2 regions of the Nocardioides albertanoniae genome follow, and region 1 is predicted to be linked to the other one. Evidence: riboswitches for the same ligand, from Rfam matches in the RefSeq annotation. Region 1 holds a riboswitch; the other holds the start of a gene.

Region 1 (8,287 bases):
GATATGGCTGTTGCCGCCGCCCGCGACCACCAGGGTCGGCATCGGCAGCACGCTGAGCTGCTCCCACATCCACTCGTCGCGGATCGTGGCCTCGACCATCAGCGCCGCGACGCACTCCCAGTCGTGGGCGACCGGCTTGCCCAGACGCCCGGGCCGCTTGCGATCACGCTCGGACGACGGCGGCGCACCGTCCTCGATGACCAGGCCGGCGACCAGATCGGGCCGGTGCATGGCCACCAGCAGCGCGACGACGCTCCCGGCGGAGTGGCCGACGAGGACCGCACCGGAGATGCCGAGCTCGTCCATCGCGACGATGATGTCGTCGGCGATGAGCCGGAGGGAGTATTCCGAGGCCCAGTCCGTCTCGCCGTGGCCGCGCAGGTCGAAGGCGTAGGTGCGGTGAGCCGCGGCAAGTCTGGGTATGACGCTCCGCCACCGCTTCGCGGTGCCCCCGAGCTCGTGCAGCAGGACCATCGGGACTCCGTGCTCAGGGCCGTGCACGTCATAGACGTACGTCGCCCCTCGGCCCGGCAGCGGCAGCCTGGTGCGCGTGGGCACCGGCATCAGTTCAATCGTCACGTTCAGCAGTGTGAGCCCGCGCGGGCGCGGCTCAAAGCACCGCCACCACCCAATCTCGAAACAGTCTCACTTCAAGATCCGGGCGACGGCGTAGGTCAGTTCTGCTCGGCCTTCTCCGCGCCCCGGCGCCAGCGGATGCCGGCCTCCAAGAACCCGTCGATGTCGCCGTCGAAGACCGCCTGCGGGTTGCCGACCTCATGGGTCGTACGCAGGTCCTTGACGATCTGGTAGGGGTTGAGCACGTAGTTGCGCATCTGGTCGCCCCAGGATGCGGCGACGTCGCCCTTGAGCTCCTTGAGCTGCGCCTCCTCCTCGGCCTTCTTCAGCGCGAGCAGCTTGGCCTTGAGCACGATCATCGCGGCGGCCTTGTTCTGCAGCTGCGACTTCTCGTTCTGGCAGGACACGACCGTGCCGGTCGGGATGTGGGTCAGGCGCACCGCCGAGTCGGTGGTGTTGACCGACTGGCCACCGGGGCCCGAGGAGCGGTAGACGTCGACCTTGATGTCGTTCTCGTCGAGGTCGATCTCGTCGGTCTGCTCCAGCACGGGCACGACCTCGACGGCGGCGAAGGAGGTCTGGCGGCGGCCCTGGTTGTCGAAGGGGCTGATCCGCACCAGGCGGTGGGTGCCGGCCTCGACGGACAGGGTGCCGTAGGCGTATGGAGCGTGGACCGCGAAGGTGGCGGACTTCAGTCCGGCCTCCTCGGCGTAGGAGGTGTCGAAGACCTCGACCGGGTACTTGTTGCGCTCGGCCCAGCGGACGTACATCCGCATCAGCATCTCGGCGAAGTCGGCGGCGTCGACGCCACCGGCGCCGGAGCGGATCGTGACCAGAGCCTCGCGGGCGTCGTACTCCCCCGAGAGCAGCGTGCGGATCTCCAGGCTCTCGACGGCCTTCTTGATCCGGCCGAGCTCGGCCTCGGACTCGGCCAGCGTGTCGGCGTCGCCCTCCTCCTGCGCCATCTCGACCATCAGCTCGAGGTCGCCGATGCGGGTGTCGAGCTCGGTGAACTTGTTGAGCTCACCCTGCAGCAGGGAGAGGCGGCCGGTGACGCGGGTGGCGTTGTCCTGGTCGTCCCAGAGGTCGGGCGCGGCGACCTGGTCGCCGAGGTCGGCGATCTCCTTGCGCATCGCGTCCAGGTCCAGCACCTGGCCGATGGTCTGCATCGTTGCCTGGAGCTGCTTGATCTCGGTGTCGAATTCGGGGCCTGCCACGACTGCAAGGCTACCCGTCCCGTGGTGCCGCACCCGATTCGCGGTGACAACGGCGCTCCCGGACTGCACTCGCGGACTGCACTCCCGGAAATGCGCTCGACCTCCGGCTCAGAGCCGGAGGTCGAGCACCAGGGGGATTTTCAGTTGGAACCCACGAACGGATCCAGAGGGGTCAGGCCGATCAGGCGGCCTGGTGGACCGAGCCGGCGAACCAGCCGTCCCACGCAGGCTCTTCGCGAACCTGGGCGCCCGGCTTCGGGGCGTGCAGCATGATCGCTTGGCCGTTCTCCCAGCGCAGGAAGATGCCGACGTGGTAGACGGGGTCACCGAAGAAGATCAGGTCGCCGCGCTTGACCTGGTCGTTCGGGATGGTCGGCAGCGAACCTGCCTGCGCCCCCGAGACCCGCGGCAGCTCGATGCCGGCGGCACCGTAGGCGTACTGCGTCAGACCCGAGCAGTCGAACGAGTCCGGACCGGTGGCGCCCCAGACGTAGGGGTCACCGATCTGCTCCGAGGCGACGCTGATGGCCTTCTCGATCTTGCCGGACTGGCTCTCGGCGTACGCCTTGGCCGCGGCCTCTTCCTTCTTCTTCTCCTCCGCGGCCTTCTTGGCCGCGATGGCTGCCTGGCGCTTGGCCTCGGCGGCCTTGCGGGCCGCCTCCGCCTTGCGCTGCTGCTCGTCGACCGCGCGGTCGAGCTGCTTGATGTCGGTCACCATCGCAGCCGGGGTGGCGGTGGGCTCCATGACCGGAGCCTCGACGACGGTGGCCGACGCGACGGTCGACTCATGGGTGACCGGGGCGGCGTTGGCCGCGGGCACCGCTACGAGGGCGCCAGCGGCGATCCCGCTGGCCAGGGTGACCCGGCCGGCGAGCTTGCCGTGGCCGTTGAGGGACCCTGCGATCGTCCGGGCGATCGAGACGTTGGGCGTCCGGAACGGACGTGGTGCGCCCCGATGGGCAGGACGAGATACGGACTTGGACATGCGTGAGTTCCTTCCCACGCCTACGAGGTGAGCTGTCGGGTTCGGGCTGAAAGGTGCCCGGTCATCCGTGGATGACTTCACCCCAAGCGACTGTCCGAGTTAGCCGCGTAATACTTGGGTCCCCCGCTCCTGTCCCATCGTGCTGCTGGGTGTGAGGGTAAGAGTTGAGTAGTTGGGGCCGGCGTCCGGAGGGACAGGATTGGGCGTGTGCCGGAGCCGGTCGTGCGTCGTGCACGGCTCATCAAAGGTGACACGCCGCCAAAGCCGGATCCAATCGCCAGAGGCAGATTCCGTACGCAGAGCCCGTTCTCACGCCTGATTTCGCCCTCTCAGGTGAGCCATCTCACGCGTTGGACACCTGTTCTGACGCCTTTTCGGCTGCGGCTACTCCGCCGCCTCGAGCCTGAAACCGACGCCGCGGACCGCGACGACCTTCTCCAGCACACCGGCTGCCTCGAGCTTCTGACGCAGGCGTCCGACGGTGACGTCGAGGGTCTTGGTCGAGCCGTACCAGTTCTCGTCCCACACCTCGGCCATCAGCCGGTCGCGGGAGACCACCTTGTCGCGGGAGGCGGCCAGGACGGCCAGGAGCGCGAACTCCTTGCCGGTCAGGGCGACCTCGCGGTCACCGGCGTAGACCCGGTGGGCGGCCACGTCGATGCGCAGGGCATCGTCGTCGTCACCGGGCTCGACCGGGCCCGAGCGGCGCAGCAGCGCACGGACCCGCGCCTGCAGCACGGCCAGCGCGAACGGCTTGGCCAGGTAGTCGTCGGCCCCGGCGTCGAGCCCGACGACCAGGTCGATCTCGGCGTCGCGGGCGGTGAGGATCATGATGCCGCCCTCGTAGCCGTTGTCGCGCACGGCCTTGCAGACCTCCAGCCCGTCCATGTCGGGAAGGCCGAGGTCGAGCAGCACGAGCTCGGCCTCGTAGGGCGGCGCCAGCAGCTCCAACGCCTTCTTGCCGGAGTCGACCCAGGTGACGTCATAGCCCTCACGCTGCAGCGTGCGCACCAGCGGAGCGGCGATGTCCTCTTGGTCTTCTACGACGAGCACGGAGTTAGACATGAGGAGAACAATAGTTAGGGGCCTGTAGGACTTGTGAAGGGATCCCCTGAAACTGATACCCGCGTGATCACATCGTTAGGTCCCAGTTGCTCGATTCCCAGGGGATCTTCGGCTCCGCTCTCGACCTCCTGCCAGGTGATCGGTGCCGCGACCTTCGGGATCTCCTTGCCTCGCAGCGAGTAGGGGCAGATCGTCGTCTTGGAGCCAGAATTCTGTGACCAGTCGAGAAATACCTTCCCTGACCTGCGGCTTTTCGTCATCGTCGCGGTCACCTTGGTCGGGTTGGCCTTCTGCAGCTCCTCGGCGATCTCCTTGGCCAGCGCCGTGGCGACCTCAGGCTCGACGGGCTCCGGCAGAGCGGCGTAGAGGTGCAAGCCCTTGCTCCCGCTGAGCACCGGCGTCGCGGCGAGGCCACGCTCGCCGAGGGCGTCGCGCACCAGCAGCGCGACCTGGCAGCACTCCTGGAGGCCGGCCGGTTCGCCGGGATCGAGGTCGATCACGATCCGGTCGGCACCTGCCGGGGTGCCGTCGCCGTCGACCGTCCACTGGTGGACGTGCAGCTCCAGCGCGGAGAGGTTGGCGGCCCAGGTGAGCGCCGCGAGACTGTCGAGGATCGGGAAGGTGAGCGTGCCTTCTTGGTGGTCTGCCGTACGTGACCCGGTGGTCGGGACGGTGACGGTGCGGACCCAGCTCGGGGTGCCCGCGGGTGCGTTCTTCTCGAAGAACGACATGTCGCCGATGCCGTGCGGCCAGCGGATCCTCGTCACGGCGCGGTCCTGGAGCTGCGGGAGGAGCACCGGCGCGACCTGGGCGTAGTAGTTGAGCACCTCGCCCTTGGTCATGCCGGTGCGCGGGTAGAGGACCTTGCTGAGGTTGGTCAGGGTCAGGACCCTGCCGTCGACCTCGACGCGTACCTCTTCTCGTTCGACCATCACAGATCCTTCGGCTCGATGTCGTCGCGGATGCCGATGAAGCTCGGCTGCCGCAGCCGGCCCTTGTACGTCGCGGCGGCGACGGCGCTGCCATGGGTCTCGACCTCGACCACGAGGAGCGGCTCGACCCAGTGGGTGCCGCGGGCATCCTCCGGAGGCACTCCCCCGTCGCGGTCGACGTCGGGCCCGGCGAACGGGCTGCGCGGCGTCTCGCGGAGGAGCTCGGCGAGACGCCGGCCCCGCTTGCCGCCGATGCCGCTGCCGACCCGCCCGCGGTAGACCAGCCCGTCGGGTGTCGGCTGTCCGACGAGCAGGGCGCCGAGCCGCTCGGTGCCTCCCTCGGTGCCCACCTCCGGTCGCCAGCCGCCGACCACGAGCGAGGCACGGTAGCGGTGGGCCAGCTTCACCCAGTCCTTGGTGCGCTCCCCCGGCCGGTAGCGGCTGCTGCGGCGCTTGGACACGATCCCCTCCAGGCCCTGCTCCCGCGTCACCGCGTGCAGCATCTGGCCGTCGTCGTAGGTCTGCGGCACCTGCCAGCTGGACAGGTCGCCGCTCTCGACGAGCCGCTCGAGGATCTTGCGGCGCTCGGCCCACGGCTCCTCGACGAGCAGCCGTCCGTCGAGCCGGAGCAGGTCGAAGACCATGTAGGTCGCCGGGATCCGCTCCGCGAACCGCGCCGCGCGGCGGGCGTCGCGGTTGTGCATCCGGTCCATCAGCACCCGGAAGTCGGGCAGCCCGGCGTCGTTGAGCGCGATCACCTCACCGTCGACGACGACATCGCGTTCCGGGCCCGTCGCGATCTCGGGCCAGGCGGGGGTGGCGTCGTTGCCGTTGCGCGTGACGAGTCGGGTCTGCGTACGTCCTTCCTCGGACGCGCCGAGGAGCCGGATGCCATCCCACTTGACCTCATGGACCCATGCGTCACCCAGGGGCGGGTGGTCACCGGGGGTGGCCAGCATGGGACGCAGCATCGGGGGCATGTGCCCATCTTGCTTCATCTCGCGGTTGGCCGTGGCGGCTCTGACGTGGGTGAATGGGGTACCGGTATCACCAGATCCGACAGATACTTGGTGGACTCATCCAACTGACGAGGGGGTCGGCATGCGCGCGATCTGGAAGGGCGCTGTCTCGTTCGGGCTGGTCAGCGTGCCTGTGAAGCTCTACTCGGCGACCGAGTCGCACGACGTCTCCTTCCGGCAGGTGCACGTCGCCGACGGCGGCCGGATCCGCTATCAGCGGATCTGTTCGATCGACGGCGAGGAGGTGCCCTACTCCGAGATCGCGAAGGGCTACGAGACCGAGGACGGCGAGATGGTCGTGCTCACCGACGACGACTTCGCCAACCTGCCCACGACCTCCTCGCGCGAGATCGCGGTGGAGAAGTTCGTGCCGGCCGACCAGATCGACCCGATGCTCTTCGAGAAGAGCTACTACCTCGAGCCGGAGAACACCGGGGTCAAGCCCTACGCGCTGCTGCGCCAGGCGCTCCGCGACGCCGACCGGGTCGCGTTGGTGACCGTCGCGCTGCGCCAGCGCACCACGGTCGCCGCCCTGCGGGTGCGCGAGACCGACAACGGCGACGTGATCGTGCTGCAGACGATGATGTGGCCCGACGAGATCCGGGTGCCCGACTTCAACGTCGACGCCGGCGAGATCAAGGACTCCGAGATCAAGATGGCCAACATGCTCGTCGAGACCCTGGCCGGCGACTTCCACGCCGAGGAGTTCTCCGACGACTACGCCGACGCCGTCGACGCGATGGTGAAGGCCAAGATCGAGGGCGGCGAGGTGGAGCGCACGCCCACTTCCACCAAGACCTCCGGCGAGGTCGTCGACCTGCTCGCCGCGCTGCAGCGCTCCGTCGCGGCGGCGAAGAAGTCGCGCGGCGAGCCCAGCGATGACGAAGGAAGCCCGGACGAGGCCGAGGAGAAGAAGGCCAAGAAGTCGAAGGCGTCCTAGCGACACGTACCGAAAACTCTGGGTGCGGTCGTGTCGAAAGCGGCAGGCTCTTCTCGACGCGTAGGCGACGACGCGCGACGGACGCGTCGCCGACCCGCTAGGAGAAGCAGATGCGCTACATGATGTTCGTGAAGATGGACCCGAACGCTGGGCCGCCGCCGGCAGCACTGATGGAGGCGGTCGAGACCGAGATCCAGCAGCAGTACGCCGACGGCATCCTGCTCGACGCCGACGGGCTCGGCCCCGCGGTGGAGATCCGGCTGAACGCCGGCGAGGTGACCCACGTCGACGGGCCGTTCGCCGAGGCCAAGGAGGTGGCCGGCGGGTTCTCGCTCTTCGAGGTGCGCTCGGAGGAGGAGGCCCTCGAGCTCGGCCGCCGGATGGTCCAGCTCCACGTCGACCTGTGGCCCGGGCAGGACGTCACCGTCGAGATGCGGCCGTTGTTCGGTCCGCCGGCCCCGGCTGAATGAGCTCACCCACCGACGACGCGATCCTCGCGGTCTGGCGCAACGAGTCCGTACGCCTCCTCGCCGGCCTGGCGCGGATGACGCACGACCTCGACCTGGCCGAGGACCTCGCTCAGGATGCTCTCGTCGCGGCCCTGGAACAGTGGCCGCGCGAGGGCATCCCCCGCAACCCCGGCGCGTGGCTGATGTCGATCGCGAAGCGGCGCGCGATCGACGGCTTCCGCCGCGACGAGGTGCTGCGCCGCAAGGTCGCCCTGCTGGGCCACGAACTGGAGGAGGGTGAGATGCCTGACCTGGCTGCCGCGGTCGACCACATCGAGGACGATGTGCTGCGACTGATGTTCCTCTCCTGCCACCCGGCGCTCGCGCCCGACTCCCGCACGGTGCTCACGCTGCGGCTGGTGGGCGGGCTGACGACCGCCGAGATCGCCCGGGCCTACTTCGCCAAGGAGTCGGCCGTCGGCCAGCGGATCTCGCGGGCCAAGCGCACCCTGGCCGAGGCCGGGGCGTCGTTCGAGCTGCCGGTGGGCGCGGAGCGGGCCTCACGCATGCGCGAGGTGATGCAGACGATCTATCTCGTCTTCAACGAGGGCTACACGGCCACCGCGGGGCCCTCGTGGACCCGGCCCGAGCTGTGCCTGGAGGGCATGCGGCTGGCCAGGATGCTGGCCGCGCTCGCTCCCGGCGACCCCGAGGCGCAGGCGCTGCAGGGGCTGCTGGAGATCCAGGGGTCACGGCTGGTGGCCCGGGCCGACGCTTCGGGGAAGCCGGTGCTGCTCGAGGATCAGGACCGCACCCGCTGGGACCAGCTCCTGCTGCGCCGCGGCCTCGCCGCGGTCGAGCGGGCGACGGCGCTGGCCACCTCCGGCATCCCCGGCGGGAGCTATCTGGTGCAGGCGATGATCGCCGCCTGCCACGGCCGCGCCCGGCGCGCGGAGGAGACCGACTGGGCCGAGATCGCCCGGCTCTACGACCTCCTCGCCTCCGGTGCTCCCGGTGCCGTCATCGAGGTCAACCGGGCGGTCGCCCACGGGCGCGCGTTCGGGCCCGAGGCGGGTCTCGCGATCCTGGCGGCACTCCCCGACG
Region 2 (8,287 bases), 420 kb from region 1:
GGTCGCCGTCCCAGGTGTAGGCGAGGGTGTAGTCGTCCTTGATCGGCGAGACGTCGAGCACGAACCGCACCTGCTCGGCGCGCCCGTCGGCGCCGGCCTCGACGACGTCGACCTGCTGCATGCCCTTCGCCCAGGTCGGGTAGGACTCGAAGTCGGCGATCACCGCCATCACTGCCGAGGGTGTTGCCTCGATCACGATCGTCGAGGTGGTCTGGTCGGCCATCGGTGGTGTCCTCACTCGGTCCGGCTCGTGCGAGCAGATGTGTGCGGGTAACGCCAGTAAACGGTGCGCTCTCGAAAGGCACACCGGAGCAGCCCCGGATGCCATCGTAGGAGTGATTCCGGAGCGTACCGGATAGCATCCCAGTTCAAAGGTCGGCCTGTGACGGGGGTAACCTGCGGATCGTACCCACCTACCATCAGTATGCGGAGGCCATAGTGCGCGAGTTCTCCACGCCCGCGACATACGTCGTTCCCCCCACCGGAAGTCTGAGCGACGATGTCGTGCGCAACGCCGCTGAGGCTCCCGACGTAGCCGTTCTCAGCCGCCCCGGAGCCGACGGCACCTGGGGCGATGTCACCTCGACCGAGTTCCTCGCCGAGGTCTCGGCGGTCGCCAAGGGCCTGATCGCGGCCGGTGTCGGCGCTGGAGACCGGGTCGCGCTGCTCTCGAAGACGCGCTATGAGTGGACGCTGGTCGACTACGCGATCTGGTTCGCCGGCGCGACCACCGTGCCGATCTACGAGACCTCCTCCGCCGAGCAGATCGCGTGGATCCTGCAGGACTCGGGCGCGGTCGCGGTCGTCGCCGAGGACACCGGCCATGTCGAGCGCATCAGCGAGGTCCGTGAGGGCTGCGCCGCGCTCAACAACGTGTGGTCGATCAACGACAACGCCGTCGAGCTGCTGGGCAAGCTCGGCACCGACGTCACCGACGAGCAGCTCGAGGCCCGCCGCAGCGCGGTGACCCCGGCCGACGCCGCGACGCTGATCTACACCTCCGGCACCACCGGGCGCCCGAAGGGCTGCGTGCTCACCCACGGCAACTTCATGTTCGAGCTCGAGGTCGTCGTCGGCTCCCTCGACGGTCTGTTCAGCATCGAGGGCCGCAGCACGCTGCTGTTCCTGCCGCTCGCCCACGTCTTCGCGCGGATCATCCAGATCGGCTGCATCAAGTCGCGCACCCGTCTGGGCCACACCCCCGACATCAAGAACCTCGTCGCCGATCTCGGCACCTTCCAGCCGACGTTCGTGCTGGCCGTGCCGCGGGTCTTCGAGAAGGTCTACAACACCGCCTCGCAGAAGGCTGTCGCCGACGGCAAGGGCCGCATCTTCGACGCCGCGACCGAGGTCGCGATCGAATACTCCCGGGCGACCGAGACCGGCAAGGCCCCGTTCCTGCTGGCCGCCAAGCACAAGCTGTTCTCCAAGCTCGTCTACGGCAAGCTGCTGGCCGCGCTCGGCGGCAACTGCTCCTACGCCGTCTCCGGCGGCGCCCCGCTCGGCGACCGGCTCGGCCACTTCTACCGAGGCATCGGCGTCACCGTCCTGGAGGGCTACGGGCTCACCGAGACGACCGCCGCGCTCACCGTCAACCTGCCCGAGGCGTTCAAGATCGGCACCGTCGGCCGGCCGCTGCCCGGCACGTCGGTGCGCGTCGCCGACGACGGCGAGCTGCTCTTCCGCGGCGGCCAGGTGCTCAAGGAGTACTGGCAGAACCCCAAGGCCACCAGCGAGGCCAAGACCGACGAGGGCTGGTTCCACTCCGGCGACCTCGGCGAGGTCGACGACGAGGGCTTCGTCAAGATCACCGGCCGCAAGAAGGAGATCCTGGTGACCGCCGGCGGCAAGAACGTCGCCCCGGCCGTGCTCGAGGACCGCCTGCGAGCCCACGTGCTCGTCGACCAGTGCATCGTGGTCGGCGACGGCCAGCCGTTCATCGGCGCCCTGGTCACCATCGACCCCGAGGCCCTGCCCACCTGGGCCGAGGCCAACGGCAAGTCGGCCAACATCGAAGACCTCGTCGACGACGAAGACCTGCGCGCAGCCATCCAGAGCGCCGTCGACGACGCCAACAAGGCCGTCTCGAAGGCCGAGTCGATCCGCAAGTTCGTGATCATGAGCGAGTCGTGGACCGAGGAGGGTGGCCAGCTCACCCCCAGCCTCAAGCTCAAGCGCAACGTCGTGATGCGCGAGTTCAGCCACGAGGTCGACGCGCTCTACGCAAAGTAGCTCTCGTCTGACGATGCCGAGTCGGCTCGTTCTGACCGAAAACCGCGCCGAGTCGGCTCGTTATAACGAGCCGACTCGGCGCGGTTCTGTGTCAGGACGAGCCGACTCGGCGTCAGTCGAGGATGCGATGAGCGATCGCGATGCGCTGCAGGCTGGTGGGGTGGGAGCCGAACCACCACTGCGACCAGGCCTGCGGTGACGGGTCGGAGAGGGAGCGTACGTCGAGATCGTGCTGCAGCCGCACGAACGACTCCAGGTCGCCGGTGGCCCGGAGCGCGTCGACGTCGGCGCGGGTCTCGACCTGACGACTCAGCCCGTTCTCGACCGGCATCGCCAGCACGCTCGCCAGCGCGAAGACGGCCAGGAGCATCGGGATGGCTTCGGGCGTGGCGTACTCGTCCTGACGGCGGTAGGAGAGCAGCAGCCCCAGCATACCGACCGCCGCGACGGCACCGGCTGCGCCGGTGACGGTGCCGACCAGCACGTCGTCGTGCTTGGCGTGGGCGAGCTCGTGGGCGACCACGGAGATCACCGCGCCGTGCGCGGCGGCGTCGCGCTGGGAGTCGACGAGGTTGTCGTAGAGGACGACCCGGCGGGTCGAGCCGAAGCCGGTGACGTAGGCGTTGAGCGAGGTGGTGCGCCGCGAGGCGTCGACCACCAGGACGTCGTCGAGGTCGACCCCTTCGCGATCGGCGATCGCCATCACCTCGGAGCGGAGCTCACCGCGAGGCAGCGGTTCGAAGTCGTTGAACAGCGGCTCGATGAGCACCGGGTAGACGAAGGAACCGACCACGACCAGGAGCGCGACCAGTCCCCCGGCGACGACCGGCCACCAGCGGCGGCCCAGGCGGATGCAGCCGAAGAGCGCGACCAGCGCGATCGAGGTGATCACGATGCCGACCGCCTGGTTCAGCAGCGAGTCGCCCACCCACGACCCCCACGACTGCCTCGAGAGCCCGTAGCGCAGGCGCAGGTGGTGGGAGACCACCGAGAACGGCAACGTGAGGACCCACCCGACGAGGGTGACCCCGGCGACCGCGAGCACCACGCGCAGCAGCCAGGGGCCACGGAGCCTGGCGACCAGACGTCGGCCGAGCGAGGTGAACCCGAGCACCCCGGCGACGACCAGCGAGACGACGAGCCCGGCACGGCTGACCCAGCGAGCGGTGCTGGAGAAGGCCAGCATCCGCTCCAGCTCGCGCGGCGCGAACACGTCGCGCTCGTCGGGCAGAACGAGGACTCCGCCAGGGTAGGGATGCCAGGGGATCAACCACCAGGCCAGCGCCACGAAGGCGACCGCCCCGACGATGAGGACCGCCCAGGACGCTCGCCTCGAACTCACCTGCGCCCCGGTCACCGTGCAGAGTCTGACAGATGGGTCCGCCAGCGGGCGGTCAGCTCGTCGACGCCGAACCCGAAGCTCGCCCGCAGCGCCCTCTCCAGCGGTACGCCACGCCCCGTCTGCTCGTAGAGATCGACCAGCGCCTCCTGCCCGCCAGCCTCGGCGAGCACCACGCAGGCCAGCCAGGCTGCCTCGTACTCGGCGCCGAAGTGCTCCGAGCGGGTGTTGAACTCGGCCTTGCCGGGCAGGTGCTTCGGGGGGCCGTCCTCACGCACCTGCGCGAGGATCTGGCCGGCGGTCTTGCTCAGCGGCAGCGTGGTGTCGCGCAGGGCGACGTAGTCGGCGTAGCCCTCGACCAACCACATCGGCCGGTGGGGGTTGGTGGGTGCGGCGGTGGCCGCATGCACGGCCTCGTGGGTGATCACCACCTGGGCGCCGGGCGAGTCGAGGTCGCCGATGACGTCCTGGTTGACCCATACGTGCAGGGGCGAGCCCGCTGTGCTGGACCCGTCGACGGTCGCCGTCACCGCGGCCACCGACGAGTAGGTGCTCGGTTGGGCCCCGAGAGCGCTGTCGAGCCCCGACGCGGGCACCTCGAGCACCAGGCGCGGTCGGTCCCAGCCGATCACTGTGCGCACCTGCTTCACCGCCGAGGCCGCCAGCTCGGCGTAGCGGTCGGCCTGCTCCGCGGAGGCCTGGACGACCACGAGCGTGGAGCCGGTGCGGCGCACCTCGACCGGGCCACTGAGCCACAGCGGCATCCGGGTGCCTTCATCGGCGGAGAAGCCGGTGATCTCCCCGTCGCCGTCGAAGCCGACCTTCAGCTCCTCGCTCAGGGTCGGGTCACCAGGGGCGCGCCACGACATGTCGACGTCGGCCGTCCACGAGCCGTCCTCGTCGACGTTTCCGGACTCGGCGACATACCTCGCGCTCAGGCCCTCGATGCCGATCGCGTCAGCGTTGCGGGTCGCCACCGCGGCCGCGCCCTTGCCCTCGGGCTTCGCCCCGTCGCGTACGCCGGCGACCAGCTCCTCCAGGGAGTCTCGGCCCGCCACGGTGTCGGCGCGCACCGTCGGCGCGGCGCTCGGGGTCGGGGCGACGTACTCGCCTCCCCCGGTCAGCCGCCAGCCGACGAACCCGGCGATCAGCATCACCAGCACGAGCGCGGTGCCGATCGCGACGGGACGGGATAGAAGATGGCCGACCGTTCGCATCTGCGAACGATCGGCCTCTTCGGGGTCTTGCGTCAACTCAGCCGGGGCGGACGGCGCCCGTGTAGGGCATCTCGTCGATCGGCGAGACCTTCACACCCGTGCTCGGGTTGGAGGCGTGCACGATCTGGCCGTTGCCGATGTACATGCCGACGTGGCTGATCGGGCTGTAGTAGAAGACCAGGTCGCCGGGGGCGAGCTGGTCGCGCGAGACCTGGGGCCCGCTGCTGTACTGCGCCGAGGAGGAGTGCGGCAGCGAGACGCCGGCCTGGCCCCATGCGCCCATGGTGAGACCGGAGCAGTCCCACGACTCGGTGCCGGTGGCGCCGTAGACGTAGGCGTCACCGACCTGGGCGAGCGCGTAGTCGACCGCAGCCTTGGCGCGGCCCGAGGGCGGCGGCAGGTTGCCCGGGATGCTGGTGTCCGAGGACTGGAACTCCTCGAGCTCGTCGGCCTCGAGCTCGTCGAGCTCGGACTGGGCCGCCTCGTACTTCTTGTCGATCTCGCTCTTCTTCTGCTCCATGGTCGTCTTGACCTTGGCCATCTCGGCCTCGCGCTCCTCGGTCGCCTCACGGCGCACCTGGAGGGCCTTGGCCTCGGTGTTGTAGCGAGCCAGCAGATCGGCCTGAAGCGTGTTGTAGGACGAGACGGTCGAGAGACCGGCGAGGAACTGCTGCGGGTCCTTGGAGGTGATCACCTGGCCGACGGCAGAGACGTCGGATCCCTCGAACTGGCGCAGCACCGAGTCGCGGAGCTCGGCCCGGATCTTGTCCAGGTCCTTGCTCTGACGCTTCTCGTCGGCGCTGAGGTCCTTGAGCTGGCCCTTGAGGTCCTGCAGACGCAGCTTGGCGTTGCTGTAGTCCTCGTTGGCAGCCTCGGCCTGCGTGTAGAGCTTGTCGACCTTCTTGCGAACGTCGTCGATGTCCGGGTCTGCCTGGGCGGGGGTCGCACCGGGGATGATCCCGGCGACTCCGATGGCGGCGATGCCGGCTGCTCCGGCAATGAGTCGCTTCCGGTCGCGTGTCACGAGCGGACGGTCTCCTTGTGTAGTCGTTGACGCCTACCGGGTGAGCTGACGGGTTCGGGCACGACCTGCCCTACCACCGCTCCCCGACCTGGATCGACCAGATCGCTCTTGCGGCGGATTCACCCCAGTGACCGCACCCGTTGTGGCGTGCGACCGGTGTGGTTCCCCGGCTCCCCGACCCGCCGAAGCAGGCCTGGGATTAAGCGCGACACCCGCGTGAGCCGGTTGACCCACTTCCACGAATGTCAGGTTCTCGCGAACACTAACCGACGCGATCCCCCAACTGCCAACCACCCACGCCCAAAAGTTGGGCTACAAGTCTGGTTACCCGAAGGCGAGGCCGTCGCCGTGCCCGGAGTCGGTCGCCGGGCCGATCGTCGAGTCGGGCGAGTCGGTCGCCGAACCGGGGTGGTCGTCGCAGACCGGGACCGCGCCAGTCGCCTCGACCATCCTCAGCGGCGGAACCAGCCCGCCACCCGCCAAGACGTCGAGCGCACGGCGCTCCTCGTCTTCGATGGTCAGCTCCGGGGGCGGGCCCAGGAGCACGGTGACCACGCAGTCGTGGCACGCCAGTCCCCGCACGAGGCAGGTGTCACAGTCGATTCTCGTCGTCATGTCTGTGACGGTCTCACCGACCACCGACAATTTTGCTTCCGCTCGTCCGCCTCCGGCGTGTCAGCACCATCGCACGGCGGTATTCAAGGCGGGGATCGCGCTCCGGGTCCCTACACTTGAGGCATGGAGGTCTCCGCGTACGCGACGCTCCCCGACGCCGTCCGGGGGCGCATCGTCGCGCTCGCTGCCGGCGTGCTCCCCGATGTCGTACGCCTCCCGCCCGCGCTCAAGCGGATCGCCGACTTCGCTCCCGCCCGCCGCGCCAAGGCCGGTGGCGCGATGATCGCCTCGGTGCTCGGGAGCGACGACGAGGTGCGCGCGTCGGTGGCCACCCAGCTGCGCTCGTCCTACCTCGCGCCCGCGAAGAGCGAGGAGACCGGGGAGAGCGGCACCGACATCGTGCTGCCCGAGGACCCGACCGAGGCGGCTGCCGTCGCCTGGCTGGTGCGTCCCGACGGTTGGGAGGTGGCGCTCAAGGAGGCGCTGGACCGCCTCGAGGCCGCCGCGGTGCCGGCCGTCGACGCCGAGGTCGCCCGGCTGCGCGGCAAGCTCGCAGCGGCCGAGGACGAGGTGCGCGAGGTGCGCGCCGACCGCAAGGCGCGCCTCGACGAGCTCAAGGCCGACAACACCACCCTGCGACGCAAGCTCGGCGAGGCCCGCGCGTCCGCGCGCGAGGCCGGCACGGGGCTCGAGGACGCCCTGGCCGAGGCCCGCGACGCGCTCGCCCGCGCCGAGGAGGAGATCGCCGCGCGCGATCGTCAGCTGCGCCATCAGCGCAGCCAGATCGACAAGCTCGAGCGCGAGGCGGCCGCCGAGCGGCGTACGTCCAAGGCCGAGCGTGACGACGTCTCGCTGCGCGCCCGCTTCCTGCTCGACACGCTGCTCGACGCCGCCGGTGGCCTGCGCCGCGAGCTGGCGCTGCCACCCGTGACGGGCACCCCGGGCGAACGCGTCGAGGCCGAGCTCGCCTCCGCCGATGCCGCGGCCGGGGCCGGAGTCACCAGCAGTGCTCACCTCGAGCAGTTCCTGGCGATGCCACGGGTGCGGCTGATCGTCGACGGCTACAACGTCTCCAAGGCGCTGTGGCCCGACTCGGCGCTCGACGCCCAGCGGCTGCGGCTGCTGCGCGGGGTCGCCCCGATCGTCGCCCGCACCGGCGCCGAGACGACGGTCGTCTTCGACGCCCACTCGGCCTCCGTACGCCCCACCGCGGTGCCCCCTCGCGGCGTCAAGGTGCTCTTCTCCCCCGAGGGCGTCATCGCCGACGACGTCATCCGCGACCTCGTCGACGCCGAGCCGTCGGGCCGCGTCATCCTGGTGGCCACCGACGACGCCGAGATCGTCAAGGACGTACGCCGCGCCGGCGCCCGCACGGTGCCGCTCTCCTCCCTCTCTCCCCTGCTGGGCTGATCCAGCCGGCTTCCTGCGCCGCACCGACCTGATTCGATAGGTTCTCCGGACGTTCGAGTCGTCGGGAGTGGGAGAACCAGCACGTGCGGCACACACTCAACGCGATCGCCAGGTTGCTCCTGTGCGCCGCGGGATTCGTGATGTCCATCTACGGCAGCGTCCAGCTCAACGCTCTCAAGTCGCCGAGCTTCGGTGACCTGCTCGGCGAGTCGAGCTTCTGGGTCGCGGCCGTCGGAGGCCTGATGACCGCGCTCGCGTTCGAGGCGATGCGGCGTGCTCAGGTTCCGGCACCCGCCACCCAGCCGGCCGCACCGACAGCGCCCGAGGAGACCGAGGAGACCGCGCCCGAGGAGACCGCCGTCCCTCCCGTCGCGAGCGTCCCCACCGAGCCCGAGAGGGACGAGCGACCGGCGGAGGACGGCGACAAGCTCAGCCTGGTCGAGGTCGTCG

Evidence for each region. A riboswitch is a leader RNA that binds a small molecule or an ion and turns the genes downstream of it on or off. The one in region 1 is predicted to bind cyclic di-AMP.
Region 2: another riboswitch for cyclic di-AMP. It lies ahead of FB381_RS15815 (C40 family peptidase); the one in region 1 lies ahead of FB381_RS17810 (C40 family peptidase).

The regions. Positions count from the first base shown of each region.
Region 1 covers NZ_VFOV01000001.1:3,711,563-3,719,849, forward strand. The annotation lists gene FB381_RS17800 (alpha/beta fold hydrolase) at 1-579, opposite strand, end outside; gene prfB (peptide chain release factor 2) at 675-1,793, opposite strand; gene FB381_RS17810 (C40 family peptidase) at 1,975-2,778, opposite strand; cyclic di-AMP (ydaO/yuaA leader) riboswitch at 2,781-2,946, opposite strand; gene FB381_RS17815 (response regulator transcription factor) at 3,163-3,843, opposite strand; gene ligD (non-homologous end-joining DNA ligase) at 3,858-4,775, opposite strand; gene ligD (non-homologous end-joining DNA ligase) at 4,775-5,755, opposite strand; gene ku (non-homologous end joining protein Ku) at 5,877-6,734, shown strand; gene FB381_RS17835 (YciI family protein) at 6,845-7,204, shown strand; gene FB381_RS17840 (RNA polymerase sigma factor) at 7,201-8,287, shown strand, end outside.
Region 2 covers NZ_VFOV01000001.1:3,287,497-3,295,783, forward strand. The annotation lists gene FB381_RS15795 (SRPBCC family protein) at 1-223, opposite strand, end outside; gene FB381_RS15800 (AMP-dependent synthetase/ligase) at 505-2,232, shown strand; gene FB381_RS15805 (M48 family metallopeptidase) at 2,345-3,589, opposite strand; gene FB381_RS15810 (gluzincin family metallopeptidase) at 3,586-4,788, opposite strand; gene FB381_RS15815 (C40 family peptidase) at 4,826-5,812, opposite strand; cyclic di-AMP (ydaO/yuaA leader) riboswitch at 5,828-6,028, opposite strand; gene FB381_RS15820 (hypothetical protein) at 6,137-6,427, opposite strand; gene FB381_RS15825 (NYN domain-containing protein) at 6,551-7,837, shown strand; gene FB381_RS15830 (APC family permease) at 7,921-8,287, shown strand, end outside.